DNA from 2 places in the Streptomyces sp. NPDC027663 genome. Region 2 is predicted to be linked to the other one. Evidence: riboswitches for the same ligand, from Rfam matches in the RefSeq annotation. Region 2 holds a riboswitch; the other holds the start of a gene.

Region 1 (4,407 bases), on a different contig from region 2:
ACACACCGTGCGTCGACGGGTAGGTGATCATCAGCACGGCCAGCTCGTCGCGGTACTGCTCGATCTTCGCGCGCAGGTCCTCGACGTCGATCTCGCCGTCCTCGGCGGTCTTCACGACGACGACCTTCATGCCGGCCATCACGGCGCTGGCCGCGTTGGTGCCGTGCGCGGAGGACGGGATCAGGCAGACGGTGCGCTGCTCGTCACCGTTGGCCCGGTGGTAGCCGCGGACGGCCAGCAGACCGGCCAGCTCGCCCTGCGAACCGGCGTTCGGCTGCAGGGAGACCTTGTCGTAGCCGGTGGCCTCGGCGAGACGTTCCTCCAGCTCATGGATGAGCGTGAGGTAGCCCTCGGCCTGCTCGGCGGGCGCGAACGGGTGCAGCTGGCCGAACTCGGGCCAGGTGACCGGCTCCATCTCCGTGGTCGCGTTGAGCTTCATCGTGCAGGAGCCCAGCGGGATCATGCCGCGGTCGAGCGCGTAGTCGCGGTCGGCCAGCTTGCGCAGGTAGCGCAGCATCGCGGTCTCGGAACGGTGCTGCTGGAAGACCGGGTGGGTCATGTACTCGTCGGAGCGGAGCAGCGCCTCGGGCAGCGTGTCCGCGGCGGACGCGTCCAGCGCCTCGATGTCACCCTCGACACCGAAGGCGGCGAAGACGGCTTCGAGCTGGGCCCGGTTGGTGGTCTCGTCGCAGGCCGCCGAGACGTGGTCGGCATCGACGAGCCGCAGGTTGACCCCGTTCTCCCGCGCTGCGGCGACGACCTCGGCAGCCTTGCCGGGCACGCGCGCGGTGACCGTGTCGAAGAACGCGCCGTGGACGATCTCGACGCCACCGGCCCGCAGGCCCTCGGCGAGGATCGTGGCATAGCGGTGGGTGCGGCGGGCGATGGTCCGCAAGCCCTCCGCACCGTGGTAGACGGCGTACATGCCGGCCATCACGGCGAGCAGCACCTGCGCGGTGCAGATGTTGCTGGTCGCCTTCTCCCGGCGGATGTGCTGCTCACGGGTCTGCAGCGCGAGCCGGTACGCCTTGTTCCCGTCGGCGTCGACGGAGACGCCGACGAGCCGCCCGGGCAGGCTGCGGGCGAACTTCTCGTGCACGGCCATGTAACCGGCGTGCGGACCGCCGAAGCCCATCGGTACACCGAAGCGCTGGGTCGTACCGACGGCGATGTCGGCACCCAGCTCCCCCGGGGAGGTCAGCAGGGTCAGCGCCAGCAGATCGGCGGCGACCGTCACCAGGGCACCCAGCTCGTGCGCCTGGTCGATGACCGGCTTGATGTCCCGGACGGCACCGGAGGCGCCCGGGTATTGGATCAGCACACCGTTGATCTCGCGCTCGGCGACCTCGGCCGGGATGCCGTCGCTGAGGTCGGCGACGACGACCTCCACGCCGGTCGGCTCGGCTCGCGTCTCGATGACGGCGATGGTCTGCGGCAGCGCGTCCGCGTCGACCAGGAACAGGCCCTTCTTGTTCTTGCCCATGCGCCGGGACAGCGCCATCGCCTCGGCCGCGGCCGTGCCCTCGTCCAGGAGCGAGGCACCGGAGGTGGGCAGACCGGCGAGGTCGGCGACCACGGTCTGGAAGTTCAGCAGGGCTTCGAGCCGCCCCTGGGAGATCTCCGGCTGGTACGGCGTGTAGGCCGTGTACCAGGCCGGGTTCTCCATGACGTTGCGCAGGATGACCGGGGGCGTGAACGTGCCGTGGTAACCGAGACCGATCATGGAGCCGAGGACCTGGTTGCGGTCGGCGAGCGAGCGCAGCTCGGCGAGCACCTCGGCCTCGGTGCGGGCGCCCGGCAGGTCGAGGGCGTCGGCGTTCTTGATCACATCCGGGACGGCGGCGGCGGTCAGCTCGTCGAGCGAGCCGTAACCGACCTGGGCGAGCATCTTCGCCCGCGCCTCCTGGTCGGGCCCGATGTGGCGCTGCTCGAACGGAATGCCCGCTTCGAGCTCGGAGAGCGGGGTGCGATGGGCGGTCATTGCGGAGGCCTCCTGGTCTGACGCGACCTTCGAGGGGCACCCCGGTACGGATACCCCGACGGCCTCCCCCTCTGTCATCTCAACCTGAGAGCTTCACCGGACACCCGCGGGCGCCGGCTTTCACCGTCGGTGAGAGCGGAAGCCGTCGACATCCGCTCTGCTTTCCAGAGTGACCTCGTCCGTGCGGTACGTGAGCCTGAGAGATTCCGGGGAGGATTTGCTCCTTCGGCGCCTCCGAGGTGATCGGAGGACTCTCCCGCACGGGGTCAGCAGCCGCTGTCAGCCTACCAGCGAGGTCAACGCCCGGGCCCTCGAGTGGCCGCCTCCTTGAATGTGCTCTTTTGTAGTGCTTACGGATGAGTTGCGACCACGTGGAGGGAGAGGGACCGTGCAGACCGACATCGATCCGCGCAACCTGATCGGCCGCAAGGCGTTCGACCGCAATGGCACCAAGATCGGCACCATCGACGAGGTGTATCTCGACGACGCGACCGGCGTGCCCGAGTGGGCGGCCATACGCACCGGCCTGTTCTCGCGGGACGCCTTCGTCCCTCTGGAACCCAGCGAACTCGTCGAAGGCACCCTCCACGTCCCCTTCGACCGCGCCTTGATCAAGGACGCCCCCGACTTCGGCGTGGGCCGCCACCTCTCTCCCGAACAGGAACTCCAGCTCTACCACCACTATGGCCTCGACGTGGCCTCACCCCCCACGGTCCCTGACCACGACTTCGGCAAACTGGCCGGCTCCGAAGAATCCTGACCCTCCCCCCCCCGGCCACCACCGACAACCTCCCCTCCCACCACCGACAACCTCCCCTCCCACCACCGACAACCTCCCCTCCCACCACCGACAACCTCCCCTCCCACCGCCTCCCGTCTCCCGCGTCTGCCACCGGCGCCTCCGCGGTTCCCTGGCCTATGCAGGCGACCGGCGCCTCCACAGACCCGTGGCCCCGTCTGTGACCTCAGCCTCGGCAGTCTCTCGGTCCTCCTCCGGTACCTCAGCCCCGGCACCCGTCCGCCTTACGCGGGCGGCCTGCTCCTCGGCCGTCTCCTGGTCCGGGTCCCCGGTCCGGTCCTCGGGCGGACGGTGGTCGACGTCCGCCGCCCGGGGGCCGCCCGAGGCATCCGGGGTCCGGGGCGGAGCCCCGTGGCGGTCACTGTTCGACGGGCCGAGACGGGTGGGTGGGTGGGCGAGGTCGGCAGCCGCAACCAACGGCAACGGCTCAGCCGACTCCAGCGCAGGATCGCCGACGAAGAACGTCCGCACACGCCCCGGCTCGGACTGCGGCGTCTCGAACCGCACGGTGACCCGCCCCAGCCCGCTCCCCTGCACCCACCCAGCGCCCCACTCGGCGTGCCGCACGTCCTGCCCGGCCCGCCACTGCCGCTCGGCCGGCTCCGGCCGCTCCACCGGAGCCTCGGGCGCGGCCTCGTCGGCCGGATCCGCGGCCCGCTCCCCGGCCGCCTGCGCGAACAGGTCCTCCTGCGTGTAGTCGGCGAGCCCGGACACCCCCACCCCGAGCAGCCGCACCCCACCGGTGGTGTCCACGGCTTCCAGCAACCGCGCGGCCGCCTCCCGGATGACCGCCGGATCGTCCGTGGGCCCCCGGAGCGTCTCGGAGCGGGTCAGCGTCGAGAAGTCGTACCGCCGCACCTTCAGCACTATGGTGCGCCCGGACAGCCCGGCCCCACGCAGCCGCCGCACGCACCGGTCGGCCAGCCGCTGTACCTCCAGACCGACCCGCAGCCGGTCGTGGATGTCCACGTCGTACGTGTCCTCCACCGACACGGACTTGGCCTCCCGCTCGGCCACCACGGGCCGCTCGTCCCGCGCCAGAGCCATCGCGTACAGGGCGTGCCCGTGTGCCTTGCCCAGCAGCCGGACCAGTTCGTCCTCGCCCGCCTCGGCCAGCTCCTCGACCGTGGTGATCCCTGCCCTGCGCAGGTGGTCCCCGGTGGCCGGCCCCACCCCCGGCAGGGTCCGCACCGACATCGGCCCCAGCAGCGCCCGCTCGGTCCCCGGTTCTATCACCACCAGGCCATCCGGCTTGGCCTGCTCCGACGCGATCTTCGCGAGCATCTTGGAGGCGGCGAGCCCCACCGACCCGGTGAGCCCGGTGACCGCCCGGATGTCGGCGCGCAGCCGCACCCCGGCCTGCCGCGCCGACTCCTCGTCCCAGGCCGTCCCCCCGGCCTCCAGGTCCACGAACGCCTCGTCCAGGCTCAGCGGCTCCACCAGCGGTGACAGCTCCCGCAGCAGCGCCATCACCTGCTCGCTGATCTCCCGGTACAGGGTGAAGCGCGGCACCAGATAGGCGGCGTTGGGTGCGAGCCGGCGGGCCTGCGCCATGGGCATCGCCGAGTGGACCCCGAACACCCGTGCCTCGTACGACGCGGTGGCCACCACCCCGCGTGGTCCGAGC
Region 2 (4,407 bases):
TTCGCGAAGTCCTTCTTGGCCAGGATGATGCCGCCGCGCGGGCCGCCCAGCGTCTTGTGGGTGGTCGAGGTGACGACGTGCGCGTGCTCCACCGGGTTCGGGTGCAGCCCGGCGGCGACCAGGCCGGCGAAGTGCGCCATGTCGACCCACAGGTACGCCTCGACCTCGTCGGCGATCCGGCGGAACTCGGCGAAGTCCAGCTGCCGCGGGTACGCCGACCAGCCCGCGATGATCACCTTCGGGCGGTGCTCCTTGGCGAGCCGCTCGACCTCGGCCATGTCGACCAGGCCGGTCGCCTCGTCCACGTGGTAGGCCACCACGTCGAACTGCTTGCCGGAGAAGTTCAGCCGCATGCCGTGGGTCAGGTGACCGCCGTGGGCGAGGTCCAGGCCGAGGATGGTGTCCCCGGGCTGGGCCAGCGCGAACAGGGCCGCCTGGTTCGCGGAGGCGCCGGAGTGGGGCTGCACGTTGGCGTACTCGGCGCCGAACAGCTCCTTGATCCGGTCGATGGCGATCTGCTCGGCGACGTCGACGTGCTCGCAGCCGCCGTAGTAACGGCGGCCCGGGTAGCCCTCGGCGTACTTGTTGGTGAGGACCGAGCCCTGGGCCTCCATCACCGCGAGCGGCGCGAAGTTCTCGGACGCGATCATCTCCAGCGTGGACTGCTGGCGGTTCAGCTCGGCGTCGACCGCGGCGGCGATCTCCGGGTCCAGCTCATGCAGGGGCGTGTTCAGGACAGTCATGGGGCTACGACTCCTCAGCCGGCGGTGAAGGCGGTGTACTCGTCGGCGGAGAGCAGCTCGGCAGGCTCCTCCGTGACGCGCACCTTGAACAGCCAGCCGCCCTCGAAGGGGGCGGAGTTCACCAGCGACGGGTCGTTGACGACGTCCTCGTTGACCTCGGTGATCTCACCGGACACCGGCGAGTACAGGTCGGAGACCGACTTGGTCGACTCCAGCTCGCCGCAGGTCTCGCCCGCGGACACCGTGGAGCCGACCTCGGGGAGCTGGACGAAGACGACATCGCCGAGCGCGTTGGCCGCGTGCTCCGTGATGCCGACCGTCGAGACGCCGTCCGCGGCGCCCGACAGCCACTCGTGCTCCTTGCTGTAGCGCAGCTGCTGGGGGTTGCTCATGGCCTGAATTCTCCTGTACGCGCGGGAGTGGTGGTGAAGGGGGGACTGCTGGAACTGCTTGTGAGCAGCGGATGTGTGCGCAGGGTCACGTCACGGGGACGTTCCGCGCCCAGTGTCTACTTCTGGCGCTTGTAGAACGGCAGAGCCACGACCTCGTACGGCTCGTGGCTGCCCCGGATGTCCACGCCGACGCCCTCGGAGCCCGGGGCCGCGTGCGCCGCGTCGACGTACGCCATGGCGATCGGCTTGCCCAGGGTGGGGGAGGGGGCGCCCGAGGTGACCTCGCCGATCACCGTGCCGCCGGCGACGACGGTGTACCCGGCGCGCGGCACCCGGCGGCCCTCGGCGACCAGGCCGACCAGGACCCGCGGGGGCTCGGAAGCGGCCCGCTCGGCGGCCTGCGCGAGCGCCTCGCGCCCGACGAAGTCGCCCTCCTTCTCGAACTTCACCACGCGGCCGAGGCCGGCGTCGAAGGGGGTCAGCCCGGTGGTCAGCTCGTGCCCGTACAGCGGCATGCCCGCCTCCAGGCGCAGCGTGTCCCGGCAGGACAGACCGCACGGGACCAGGCCGACGCCTTCGCCGGCCTTGGTCAGCGCCTGCCACAGTTCCACGGCGTGCTCCGGCTTCACGAACAGCTCGAAGCCGTCCTCGCCGGTGTAGCCGGTGCGGGCGATCAGCGCCGGGACGCCGGCGACGGTGCCGGGCAGGCCGGCGTAGTACTTCAGACCGTCCAGGTCGGCGTCGGTGAGGGACTTCAGGATCCCGGGGGACTCCGGGCCCTGCACCGCGAGCAGCGCGTAGGCGTCCCGGTCGTCGCGGACCTCGGCGTCGAAGCCGGCGGCGCGCTCGGTCAGCGCGTCCAGCACGACCTGGGCGTTGGAGGCGTTGGCCACGACCATGTACTCGGTCTCGGCGAGGCGGTAGACGATCAGGTCGTCCAGGATGCCGCCGTCGGCCTGGCAGATCATGGTGTAGCGGGCACGCCCGACGCCGACGGAGGCGATGTTGCCGACCAGGGCGAAGTTCAGGAGGGCGGCGGCCCCGGCGCCGGTGACGGTGATCTCGCCCATGTGGGACAGATCGAAGAGACCGGCCTTCGTCCGCACGGCGAGGTGCTCGTCGCGTTCGGAGCCGTAGCGCAGGGGCATGTCCCAGCCGGCGAAGTCGGTCATCGTCGCGCCCAGCGAACGATGCACGGCATCGAGCGCGGTGTGGCGGAGTTCGGTACTGCTCATCGGTCGGTCGTCTCCCAGGGCAGACATGGGGTCCCCCCGCGCGAGCGCAGCCGGGCGTGGGGAGGGCGAGGAACTTCCTCCCCATCTGTCATCGGAACCTGAGAGGTTCGCCGAGACCGCCACAGGGACGATCACGGCTTGCACCTTGGGTGGAGCCGCTGACACAGCGGCCCGCTTTTCAGATGTGCCTCGCCCGCGCGGTAACGGGGCCTGAGAGATTCAAGGGAGGGACTTGCTCCTTCGGCGCCCCAGCGAAGGCTGCTGGGAACTCTCCCGCGCGGATTCAAACGGCCGGTATGCAGTTGGCGGCCACATCATTGCATGCCGCGCCCCCACGCGTCAGGGCCCCGCATCTGTAACCGAGCTGTGGCACTACGCGCACGAACCCCCTACCGTTGCCCATTACCTTCTCTTTACATACAAGGGGCATGGGGATGACCGAGCCCATTGGGGAGGACGATCACGGTGAACAGGACCTCGGCCTACGCCACGAACGCCGGCATCGCGGTGCCGAAGCAGCCCTCCGCCCCGGCACGCGAGCGCTGCGCGGCCCGGCCCGCGCCGGTCGTCCGCGACCTGCGCGCCCGCGCCGGCCGCAGCCCGCACGCCCTGCTCTTCGGCGCCGGCGACCTGGTGGTGATCACCGGTCTGCCCGGCAGCGGCAAGTCCACCCTCATGCACCGCGCGGTCACCGGCCACCGGATCGACTCCCAGGACACCCGCGACCGCTGGGACGCCCGTGTCCCCCGCCGGCTCCCCTACGCGCTGTACCGCCCGCTGGTCCGCCTCGCCCACTACGCCGGACTGCGCCGGGCCCTGCGCACCGGCGAGGGCGTCGTGGTCCACGACTGCGGCACCCAGTCCTGGGTGCGCGCCTGGCTGGCCCGCGAGGCCCGCCGCCGCGGCAGCACCCTGCACCTCCTCCTGCTCGACGTGACTGCCGAGACGGCCCGGCAGGGCCAGCACGAGCGCGGCCGGGGTGTGTCCCGCTACGCCTTCCGCCGGCACCGCCGTGCGACCGACCGGCTGCTGCGCGCGGTGGAGAAGGGCGAGCTGCCCGCCGGCTGCGGTTCGGCGGTGCTGCTGGACCGGGACGCGGCAGGCGCCCTGAGCCGCGTGGGCTTCACTCGGTGAGGCGTTGTCACAGTCACCCGCTAGCCTTCTTGCTCACAGCAGTGATGACCAGCAGGCGGTAGGCAGATGGACTTCCCGGCGGACCTTCCCGCGGACTTCCCGGCACAGGCACACCCCCACCCGCACGGCGGTTGGCCCGGCAACGAGCTGGAGGAGGTGCTGTCGGCCTCCCTCGGCGTCCCCTCGGCGGGCGGCCGGATCGTCGAGGTGCTCGGCCGCAGCTTCCTGTGGATCCCGCTGCCGGGCGGCGGCGGCCCGGACAGCGGCCCGCTCGACCTGCCCACCCTCGACATCGAGGGCCAGGTGTACGTCCCGGTGTTCAGCTCCGAGGAGCAACTGCGTCAGGCGGCCGGCTCCCACATGTCGTACACCATCGCCCCCGCCGTGGAGTTCGCGCAGGGCCTGCCGCCACAGGCGGGCATCGCCGTGAACCCCGGCGGCGTCGTCGGCATACCGCTGCCGCCCGAAGCGGTGGCCGAGCTGTGCCGCGCGGGGCGCACCCCGCTCGACGGTCCCGGCACCGGCGGCCGGGTCCGGCTCTTCGAGCCCGACTGGCAGGACGACCCGGTCGACTTCCTCGCCGCCGCCTCGGCCGAGTTCGCCGGCACGGGCGTGGTCCTGACCGCCCGTCGCTGTCTCGCCGCCATCGAGACGGCCGACCCGGTGATGTTCGTGGGCGTCGAACTCTCCCGGTGGGAGGGCGACCTGCGCGCCCTGCCCCTGGAGGCCCTGGGCCGGGCCCTCGGTAAAGTCCCGGTCAAATGGCCGGTCAACCTGGTCCTGCTCGATGTGGCCGACGACCCGGTGGGCCACTGGCTGAAGGCCAACGTCCGCCCCTTCTGTCAATACGGTCACTGAACGCGCCGAGGGGCGCGAGGCCGTGTCCGGTATGCGGATGCGCCG

The links. A riboswitch is a leader RNA that binds a small molecule or an ion and turns the genes downstream of it on or off. The one in region 2 is predicted to bind glycine.
Region 1: it holds a riboswitch for glycine, as region 2 does, so the genes downstream of both, gcvP (aminomethyl-transferring glycine dehydrogenase) here and gcvT (glycine cleavage system aminomethyltransferase GcvT) in region 2, are expected to answer to the same signal.

The regions. Positions count from the first base shown of each region.
Region 1 is NZ_JBVHSK010000018.1:139,995-144,401, forward strand. It holds gene gcvP (aminomethyl-transferring glycine dehydrogenase) at 1-1,981, opposite strand, end outside; glycine riboswitch at 2,156-2,250, opposite strand; gene ACZ4SF_RS33340 (PRC-barrel domain-containing protein) at 2,370-2,741, shown strand; partial or broken gene ACZ4SF_RS33345 (DNA polymerase IV) at 3,189-4,407, opposite strand, start outside.
Region 2 is NZ_JBVHSK010000007.1:321,627-326,033, reverse strand. It holds gene glyA (serine hydroxymethyltransferase) at 1-743, opposite strand, end outside; gene gcvH (glycine cleavage system protein GcvH) at 758-1,135, opposite strand; gene gcvT (glycine cleavage system aminomethyltransferase GcvT) at 1,252-2,370, opposite strand; glycine riboswitch at 2,446-2,558, opposite strand; glycine riboswitch at 2,559-2,656, opposite strand; gene ACZ4SF_RS21465 (AAA family ATPase) at 2,836-3,504, shown strand; gene ACZ4SF_RS21460 (enhanced serine sensitivity protein SseB) at 3,571-4,362, shown strand.